Regions from separate parts of the Rhizobium oryzihabitans genome, predicted to be linked through region 2. Evidence: riboswitches for the same ligand, from Rfam matches in the RefSeq annotation. Region 2 holds a riboswitch; the other holds the start of a gene.
What was found. A riboswitch is a leader RNA that binds a small molecule or an ion and turns the genes downstream of it on or off. The one in region 2 is predicted to bind glycine.

Region 1: it holds a riboswitch for glycine, as region 2 does, so the genes downstream of both, gcvT (glycine cleavage system aminomethyltransferase GcvT) here and G3A56_RS23120 (LysR family transcriptional regulator) in region 2, are expected to answer to the same signal.

The regions. Positions count from the first base shown of each region.
Region 1 is NZ_CP048632.1:662,421-667,255, reverse strand. Features, by position in the region: gene gcvP (aminomethyl-transferring glycine dehydrogenase) at 1-558, opposite strand, end outside; gene gcvH (glycine cleavage system protein GcvH) at 558-920, opposite strand; gene gcvT (glycine cleavage system aminomethyltransferase GcvT) at 949-2,088, opposite strand; glycine riboswitch at 2,243-2,330, opposite strand; gene G3A56_RS03765 (DUF3008 family protein) at 2,455-2,640, opposite strand; gene G3A56_RS03760 (hypothetical protein) at 2,815-3,195, shown strand; gene G3A56_RS03755 (copper chaperone PCu(A)C domain-containing protein) at 3,284-4,267, shown strand; gene G3A56_RS03750 (hypothetical protein) at 4,491-4,811, opposite strand.
Region 2 is NZ_CP048635.1:1,376,783-1,381,617, reverse strand. Features, by position in the region: gene G3A56_RS23130 (EAL domain-containing protein) at 1-14, opposite strand, end outside; partial or broken gene G3A56_RS23125 (L,D-transpeptidase) at 659-1,407, shown strand; glycine riboswitch at 1,580-1,673, shown strand; gene G3A56_RS23120 (LysR family transcriptional regulator) at 2,123-2,974, shown strand; gene G3A56_RS23115 (peptidoglycan D,D-transpeptidase FtsI family protein) at 3,132-4,835, shown strand, end outside.

The sequences.
Region 1 (4,835 bases), on a different replicon from region 2:
GGTCTGCGGGTGGCAATTGGCATCGACGAAGAAGGCGGTCGCCTTGGACTTGGCGACGCGCTGGCACATGGCCATGGCTTCGGCAGCGGCCGTCGCTTCATCGAGCAGCGATGCGTTGGCGACATCGAGGCCGGTCAGATCGCAGACCATGGTCTGGTAGTTCAGCAGCGCCTCAAGACGGCCCTGGCTGATTTCCGGCTGGTAGGGCGTATAGGCGGTGTACCAGGCCGGATTTTCCAGAATGTTGCGCTGGATGACCGGCGGCGTGATCGTGCCGTAATAACCCTGGCCAATCAGCGAGGTCAGCACCTGGTTCTTGTTGGCCGTTTCGCGCAGGCGATCGAGCGCCTCGCGTTCGGTCAGCGCAGCACCCCAGGTCAGCGGTACCTTCTGGCGGATGGAGGAGGGAACGGTGGCGTCGATCAGGGCATCGAGGCTCTTGTAGCCGATGACCTTCAGCATCTCCGCCATTTCCGACGGCGACGGCCCGATGTGACGCCGGTTGGCGAAATCATAGGGTTGATAGTCGGTGAAATGAAATTCCGTGGGCGTCGTCATTACGCGATCAGCTCCTTGTAGGCTGCCTCGTCGAGCAGCGTCTCGGCATCCGCGACGTTGGAAAGCTTCAGCTTGAAGAACCAGCCGGCACCCTGCGGATCCGAATTGACCAGCGAGGGGTCGTCAACGATGGCCTGGTTGATTTCCACCACTTCGCCATCCAGCGGACAATAGACGTCGGAAGCCGCCTTGACGGATTCAACGGTCGCCGCGTCGCCATCCTTGGAGAAGGTGGCGCCCACTTCCGGCAATTCGACGAAGACGAGATCGCCAAGCTGTTCAGCGGCGTGGCTGGTGATGCCAACGGTGGCGATATCGCCTTCGAACTTCAGCCATTCGTGTTCTGCGGTAAATTTCAGCATCGTATTTTCTCCGGAGATGGGATGAAGATTATCGTTTGTAGGTGGGCTTGATGAAGGGCAGGGCTGCGACGGTGACGGGCAGATATTTGCCACGCACTTCCGCAAAGATCGCAGTGCCGGGAGCCGTGTAGGCCGTTGGCACGTAACCCATGGCGACGGGGCCTTCAACCGACGGGCCGAAGCCGCCGGAGGTCACTTCGCCGATTTCCGTCTTGCCTTCGGCATCCGCAAAAAGCTTCGAATGGCCGCGCACCGGCGCCTTGCCTTCCGGCTTCAGGCCAACGCGGCGGCGCGATGTGCCGTCTTTCAGTTCGCCGAGAATGCGCTCTGCGCCGGGAAAACCGCCCTCGCGGTCGCCGCCAGCGCGGCGCGCCTTCTGGATCGCCCATTCGAGCGAGGCTTCGATGGGGGAGGTCGTGGTGTCGATATCATTGCCATAAAGACAAAGGCCGGCTTCCAGACGCAGGCTGTCACGCGCGCCAAGACCTATCGGCTCGCAATCGGGATGTTCGAGCAGGGCCTTGGCAATCTCTTCCGCCTTTGCGGCGGGCACGGAAATCTCAAAACCGTCCTCACCGGAATAACCGGAGCGGGAAACGATGCAGGGAACATCGTGCAGCGGAACTTCCAGCACGTCCATGAACTTCATTTCAGATACGCCTGCCCACAGTTCGGCCAGAACTGCTTCAGCGCGCGGTCCCTGAAGAGCGATCAGCGCCCGATCATCGAGCAGGGTAATTTCACAGTCGTCGGAAAGATGCGCCTTCATATGGGCGACATCGGCGTCCTTGCAGGCCGCGTTGACGACGACAAAAAGATGATCGCCGCGATTGGTGATCATCAGGTCGTCCAGGATGCAGCCGTTCTCATCGGTGAAGAAACCGTAGCGCTGGCGGCCTTCCTTGAGACCGAGAATATCGACTGGCACCAGCTTTTCCAGTGCAAGCGCTGCGTCGGCATTGTTGCCGGACTTCGCCTTCACGATCACCTGGCCCATGTGGGATACGTCGAACAGGCCGGCGGAGGTGCGGGTCTGAAGATGCTCCTTCAGAACGCCCGCCGGATATTGCACCGGCATGTCATAACCGGCGAATGGCACCATGCGGGCGCCAAGCGAAAGATGCAGGGAATGCAACGGCGTGATGTCAAGCTCGGCGGTATCGTCCAAGGACGCCTCCAGGGTTGCGCGAAAAATCGCGCGGGCTCAGGTCATGGCGTGAAAAACACGCCGGGTTCAAGAGCCCCCTCTGTCCTTGTCGCCTGAGATTGTTATCCCTTCGGCGAGCCGTCCTTATGAAAGGTGGCTTCTCTCCAGAGTTCCGTCATCACCGCTGGTCCTTTTGCCTGAGAGTTTCCGGGGCGGTTGCTCCTTCGGCACCGCATTGAAGCGGCTTCTCCCAATGGTGATGCGACGCTCATTATCTGCGAAGCCCCGCTGTTGGCAAGGACCAAATGACGCATCTGAACAGATTCTTGCTCCATCTGCGCCATCGCCACCGAAAGACGCAGTCGATAGTTTGGAAGCGGTGTGCCATCAGTCTGATTTTTTCTCCGGCAGACCTTTGCGTTTTGTCGATGCCAGTTCATCAAGTTCCTTTTCTGTCATGGACTTCTCCATGCTTTTTGAAGCACCTTGTAAACTGGATTTCTTGACTTCGCCGCGTTTTGCGGCCAGTGCCGCACCTGCTGCTTTCTGTTGCGCTTTCGACTTGGCTGGCATGTCGGATCCTCCTTCCGGAATGGTCTTGTCGCGAGGGAAATGTTGCGCTCCGACGATGGTTCCCTTCGAGAGGTTGGGGCTGCGGCAAAATTCCCCTTTGAAATCGGCGAGAAAGAGGGGTATCGCGAGAATATGGACGCAAATCGAAAACGACGGGTGGCAGGGGTGGAGAAAATGCTTCGCATTTTCTGTGCAGCCCTGATGTTGTCGCTCGGTTTCGCGCATAAGCCTGCACTTGCCGCCGCCCCGGAAGTCGTGCTCGATGAGAGCTACCGGCTGCCGGACGGCACCTTTGCCGAGATTTGTCTGGGCCACAGCGGTGGGGTGAATGCCTCGCATGCCAAGGACAACCCCGCCCATTCCAGCGACGCAATCCTGTTTTGCGAGGCGTGCCTGCTGGCCTCATCCATTCTTGTGCCGGTCCCCGATGCGGCGGGCTGGCTCAGAACGGAATTCGCCTGGCTCGAAAATCGCTTATCCGCGGAGTGGACTTTCCGCTCGGTCCTGACGATCCGCAAACCGGCTGCACGCGGCCCGCCATCCCTGTCCGCCTGATCTCTTCGTTTCACAGGATCATCGCCGCCGGCTGGCGGCAAGCAATGGCTGCACTGCTTTATTGGCATCAGTCGCAAGGACAAGACACATGAAAACCACCAAGATCATCACCTGCACCCTGTTCATGGCCTCCGTCTCGACGGCACAAGCTTTCGCTCACGCGACCTTCGTTGACGGTTCGGCCGAACAGGACAGCACCATCGTTGCCGCACTTCAGGTGCCGCATGGTTGCGATGGCGGACTTGCCACCACCGAAGTGCAGATCAAGCTGCCGGAAGGCTTCATTTCCGCCAAGCCGCAGCCAAAGGCCGGCTGGGAACTGGAGATCATCAAGGGCGACTATCAGAAGGCCTACAAGAACCACGGCAAGGAGATCAAAAGCGGGCCGGTCGAAATCCGCTGGAAAGGCGGCAACCTGCCGGACGAGTTCTACGACACCTTTGCCGTGCAGGGAAAAATTTCCGGCATAGAGGCGAGGCAGGACCTGCCCTTCAAGGTGACGCAGCTTTGCGGCGACAAGGGCAAGGTTTCGTGGGATGAGGTGGCGGCCGCTGGTGTCGATCCTCATTCGCTGAAAAGCCCGGCTCCGACCATCCGTGTTACCGAAAAGGCCCATGCGGGCGGACATGATCACTCTGCCATGGCTATGGACATGGACATGAATATGGATGTCGCAAAGGCCGGCAGCCTCGAACTCTCCGCCGGCACGACAAAGGCGATGCTGCCGGGTCAGCCCGTTGGCGGCGGTTACGTGACGATCAAGAATACCGGTGACAGTGACGACAAGCTGATTGGCGTCGAATCCCCAGCCGCCGGCCGTGCCGAAATTCACGAAATGGCCATGGTCAACGACGTCATGAAGATGCGCAAGCTGGATGACGGCGTCGTCATTCCCGCCGGCCAGATCGTGGAGTTGAAGCCGGGCGGCCTGCACATGATGTTCTTCAACGTGAAGAAGCCTTTTGCCGAAGGCGACAAGGTGCCGGTAACGCTGATCTTTGAAAAGGCCGGTAAGGTCGAGATCGTGCTTTCCGCCGGCTCGGCCAAGGGCGATGCTCACCAGCATAATTGATAACTAAAAAACGGCTACCGGAACGCGTGACAAGTCCGGTAGCCGCAAGCTTTTTAGATTATGTCCTTGCTTTCAGCGCCGTGACGGAAAAGGCGTGATGGCCATCGCCTCCGTGATTTTTCCGGCATTCGGTGAGAAATATTTAGAAAAACAGCCTGACATCAGCCTGAATGCAAAAGCGGAACATTAGATGTGCCGGATATAAGAGATAAGATTGGAATATTCACATATCAATTTGATTTGTATTGATATTTTCAGAATAGGTTTTCGCGTTATTTTCCTCATAGGCTTCCACGGCCTGATCGAGTGTCGCCTGTCGTTCGTGACGCTGGCTGGCGACTGTCAGGAAATAAAGCGTCAGGGCGGGCGGCTTGATCGCCGTCATCAGGGATCTGAGCTGGAAGTCGTCTCCATGTTCCGCCTTGCGCGCCAGTTCGTGAATGGCCTCTTCAACCTCAGTTCTGCGCGGTACGCGCTGCGAAGGCTTCACGGCCTCAAGCGCATAGGCAGCCGTATTTGCTGAAACGGAAAGAACCTGTGTCATCCAACCTCCGGCCATCTTCGCCGA
Region 2 (4,835 bases):
TTGCGGATCTCCATGGCCAGGAGGTTCGTCTTCTCGAGCTTTGGAGTTTAAGGGGCATCGCGTTAAGACCAACGCGGAGTCACCGACACATTTGGCCAAAGATAATGCTAACTTCGCCATTGAGGACTTCTGTCCTGTACTCAAAGCACCCGCCTGTGCTCAAAGCTACTTCGCTTGGCAGCTTGGCTAAACAGCTTATTGGAGCATCAAGGGCTCCAATTGAGGTATTGGCCGGTTCTTGGTTTTTCCGGCGGGCGAGAACGATTTCGCTTGAAAATGGAGCGATAACTCGCGTGTTTTTAGACTGGATGTACGTCATGAAGGCCGCGATGTTGCACTATGACACGCTGGTATAAAGCGCGGCAGGTTTGATCAATTGGCGTCAGAAGTGGGACACAACCCCGGTTACCGGACGGATTTCATGACCGACCCGGAAGTTATCGGAAGAGGACAAAAAGTCGTGTTTGCAAGATAGACCCGAGTACATACCGAAGCCGTTCTTACCGGGAATGGCGCAGGGCCAATCTGCGCATTTGCGCAGTATCGAATGGGCAGATTTCATGGTTTCTGTCGCGCAGCAGACATCCGGGCCGTGGCGCTTTGCCGGTTGTCCGCCCCGATCCCGGCATAGCCCCTAGAATTCGACAGCAGAACAGCCTTGGAACAGAAAATCAATTCTCACTTGTCTCGCAGATCGTTGCTCACCTTGGCAATCAGCTCATTTCTGGCCACAGGTTGCGAGCAGGTTCCCAAGACGAAACTCGAAGTTGCCGCGGCTACCCTGCCCGAAAACAAAAATGAAACGACGACAGCTCCAAAAACGGCGAAGGACAATAGGCCAAAGCCTGCGGGTACCGGTTTCGCTTACGACGAAATTTATGCGGCGCTGGCGGATGGCGGCTTTGACGTTCCAGCAGTCAATTACCGCGCCATTGACCCACAATACCTCCGACAGGAGGTCGAATACATCACCGCAGAGCCTGCCTATTCAATTGTCGTGGATACAAATGAGAGGTTCCTCTACTGGGTTCTTCCCCGTGGCCGAGCCATACGTTACGGCGTCGGGCTTGGAACTCAGGGCCGATCATGGAAAGGGCGCGCCGTCGTTCAATGGAAGCAGAAGTGGCCAAGGTGGAAGGCGCCGGACGATATGATCGCCCGCAATCCTGAACTCAAGCCATATAGTGTTGAAGCAGGCGGAATGGCCCCGGCCCCCGGAATCCTCTCGGTGCGCGCGCCATGTACATTTTCCAGAACGGCAAGGATACGCTCTATCGTATTCACGGATCACCAAGCTGGAGAACCATAGGCAAGAATTCTTCCTCGGGTTGCGTAAGAATGCTGATGCAGGATGCGATCGATCTTTATGATCGAGTGAAAGGGAAAACACCCCTTTTGGTCATCTGATAACGTCAATCTGAGCGGGAAATGATTAAGAATAACCGCTGCGGGTCAAATTTACGCCATAAACGACACCATATCTCGCGGTAGTTCGGTTTAGCGGATCTGGGGCCTTTCGGTCGTGAAAACGCCAGATCGCAACGCTCCAGACCTCGTGATTGAGGCGTGGGGCAACACATATCGAGCAGCGGGAGAGACCGATTTCTCCCGACATCGGCGCCGACGGAGCAACCACCCCGGAAACTCTCAGGCAAAAGGACCGCTGCAAGATCATACAAACTCTGAAAAGCGAGCTGATGCTCGCGCCGATGGTGTAAGTTCGCCGAAACAAGGTGAGCGAATCTCTCAGGCCAATGACAGAGGGGGTGCCAAAAGCCCAAAAACGGGGCAAGGAGCACCTATGGCTGGAAGTCACCCTTCCCCATCGACAGTCGATTGCGTTGACGCAGTTTCAAGACCATTTTCATTGACGGTGGCGGCAATTGCATTTGCCGCACACGACCCTGGCAGGCGTGACGCATTCCGGCGCGTCGGAGCTCGTGTCAGCCGGCTTCAGCGGCGGCATTTCACCCCGGTCCCCTTCAAAAATTGAACAGCTCCACGCGGTTTCACCGGGCAACGCGCTCGACAGGTGTGGCGCAAGCACCTCACGACCCGCCTTCTCGCGATGATACCGCTACGCGGTTCTTGTACGAACTCTACCTAATTCAGGAAATTTAAAATGGTCGATTGGGAAGATTTGCGATTTTTCTCCGCCTTCGCTCACCACGGGTCGATCACGGCAACCGCCAAGGCGCTACGCGTCGATCATACGACTGTAAGTCGGCGCATCACATCGCTGGAAACCTCGCTTTCCGTGAAGCTCGTTGATCGCAGGCCAAGATCATATGTACTGACCGATATGGGACGCGACGTCGCGAACTTCGCCGAGGAAATGAGCAGGTCTGCATTTGCTCTGAGCCGCTGCGCCGGTTCCGGCCAGAACGGTATCGAAGGTGATATCGTGGTATCCGCGCCGCCATCGCTGCTCTACAGCTTCATTGCGCCGCAAATCTCCGCGCTGCAATCTCAGCATCCTGACGTAAGGCTCCGTCTTGTCGGTACCATGGAAGCGATGTCCCTCTCCAAGGGAGAGGCGGATATTGCCATCAGCCTGAAGCGGCCGAGCGAAGCCACGCTGGTTGCGCGTCGCCTCGGACAATTGCCCTATTTCCTCTATGCCGACCCTGCCTACCCGACGAGAAACGGCCCTCCTCTCTATATCAGTTACGATGATACCATGCGGGAGTCGGATCACTATCGCTGGCTTGATGACAGGCTTTCCGCCGACGAGGTGTTCATGTGCAGCAACGACCTGCGCATACAGGCGGCGGCCGCCGCCGGCGGCTGCGGGGTGGCACTGCTGCCCGCCTACCTCGCCGCGGAACACGGTCTTGTGAGGTTCGATCCACTCGATCCCGGCGTCAGGATCGACGTTTGGCTGGTGATCCACGAAGACGTGCGCGACACGCCGCGGATACGTGTTGCCATGGACTTTATCAGTGAAAGTCTCAAGCCCTTGTGGCGTTCCTGATTATGCGCAGATCAAGCCTGCGCCATTGCCGAATTTTCCGGGATTTGGCGCGGTGTAAAATGCCGCGTGACAGGGTCTGTCCTGCGCGCGTGCGGTGACCGGTTGGACCTGCCCGCATTCCCACCCTATTCCCGATACCTGAGCGTGGAGTATTTTCATGTCTTTGACTGCTCGTTACAGGAGAGGTACCGTCGGATACCTTGTTCTCCCTGCCAAAAAACGCAGCGCAAAAACATCCGCTCGAAATCGTCAGCGGGTGGGCCTGCTAATCGTGGCATTTGCGATCGGTTATGCCGCGATCGCAGTCCGCCTTCTGCAATATGGCTATTTTTCCGAGAGTGACGCGACGGCGAGTATTCCACGATCTCCCAATATAATCGCCTCCCGCCCCGACATTCTGGACCGCAACGGCCAGCTTATCGCAACGGATATCAATCTCATCTCGCTTTATGCAGAGCCTCGCCGCGTTGTTGATGCAAATGAGGCCATCGAAAAGCTCGCCTCTGTTGTTCCCGACCTGGATTGGGCTGATCTGCACAGAAAACTAACGTCTGACTCCGGTTTTCAGTGGATCAGGAGACAGCTTACGCCCCGCCAGGAAGCTGAGATCATGCGCCTTGGCATTCCGGGCATCGGATTCAGACCCGAAAAGCGGCGGTTTTATCCTGGCGGGCCAGTGGCATCTCACATTGTCGGGCATGTCAACATCGATAATCAGGGGCTGGCGGGCATTGAGCGCTATCTCGACAGGCAAGGCCTGGCAGACTTGCGTGGAGTTGGCCTTACCGATCCCACCCAGCTTGAACCGGTCCGGCTGTCCATCGATTTGCGCGTTCAGAGCATCGTGCATAACGTCGTTAGCGATGCCTTGAGGAACTATCGGGCGGAAGCGGCAGGTGCCGTCGTAATCGATGTCGACACAGGCGAGGTTCTCGCGATGGCGTCCGTCCCCGACTATGACCCGAATGAACCTTCGCGGCGCCTTGCCGATGGCACGATCGACAGGGACTACGAAAAGGGATGGTTCAACCGCATGAGCAATTCAGCGGTTGAAATGGGCTCGACCTTCAAGGCGTTCACCCTTGCCATGGGGATTGATGCAGGCGTCGTCAATCTGAACTCGGTCGTTGATGCCTCCCGCCCGCTGAAAATGGGTGGTTTCATCATCAGGGATTTTCACGGCCGAGGACGGCCGCTGACAATCCGGGAAGTCTTTCGCTACTCATCAAACATCGGCACGGCAAAGATCGCTGATCTCGTTGGCCTGGAAAGTCACCAGCAATTTCTCTTCAGACTGGGCTTGTTGTCAAAGATGCAGACGGAGTTACCGGAAATTGCCTCGCCCGCAGCGCCAAGGAACTGGAAAAAGATCAATTCCGCAACAATTTCCTTCGGTCACGGTCTGGCCACGACACCGTTACAGACGGCTGCGGCTGCGGCGGCCCTCGTAAACGGTGGCATATTTCGGCACCCGACCTTCATCGCCGACAGTGGGAGGCATCACCAAATCACCGGCAGACGTGTCCTGCAGGCCTCGACCAGCGCAAAGGTCCGCGAGCTGTTCTGGTACAACGGCACCCAAGGTTCGGGCCGAAACGCCCAGGTGGCCGGTTTTGATGTAGGTGGGAAAACCGGGACAGCGGAAAAGGTTATCGATGGCAAATACGCGAAGAACCTGAACTTCAATACATTCCTCGCGGCATTCCCCATGCACCGCCCTCGTTATTTGGTGCTGTCGATCATTGACGCCCCGCTTTCCGGTGAGCGTGGCGGGCGCCTGGCGGCCTTCAATGCCGCGCCGATGGTGCGCGACATCATCGCGCGCGCCGCACCGCTCCTCGGGGTTCGACCGTCATTCGGG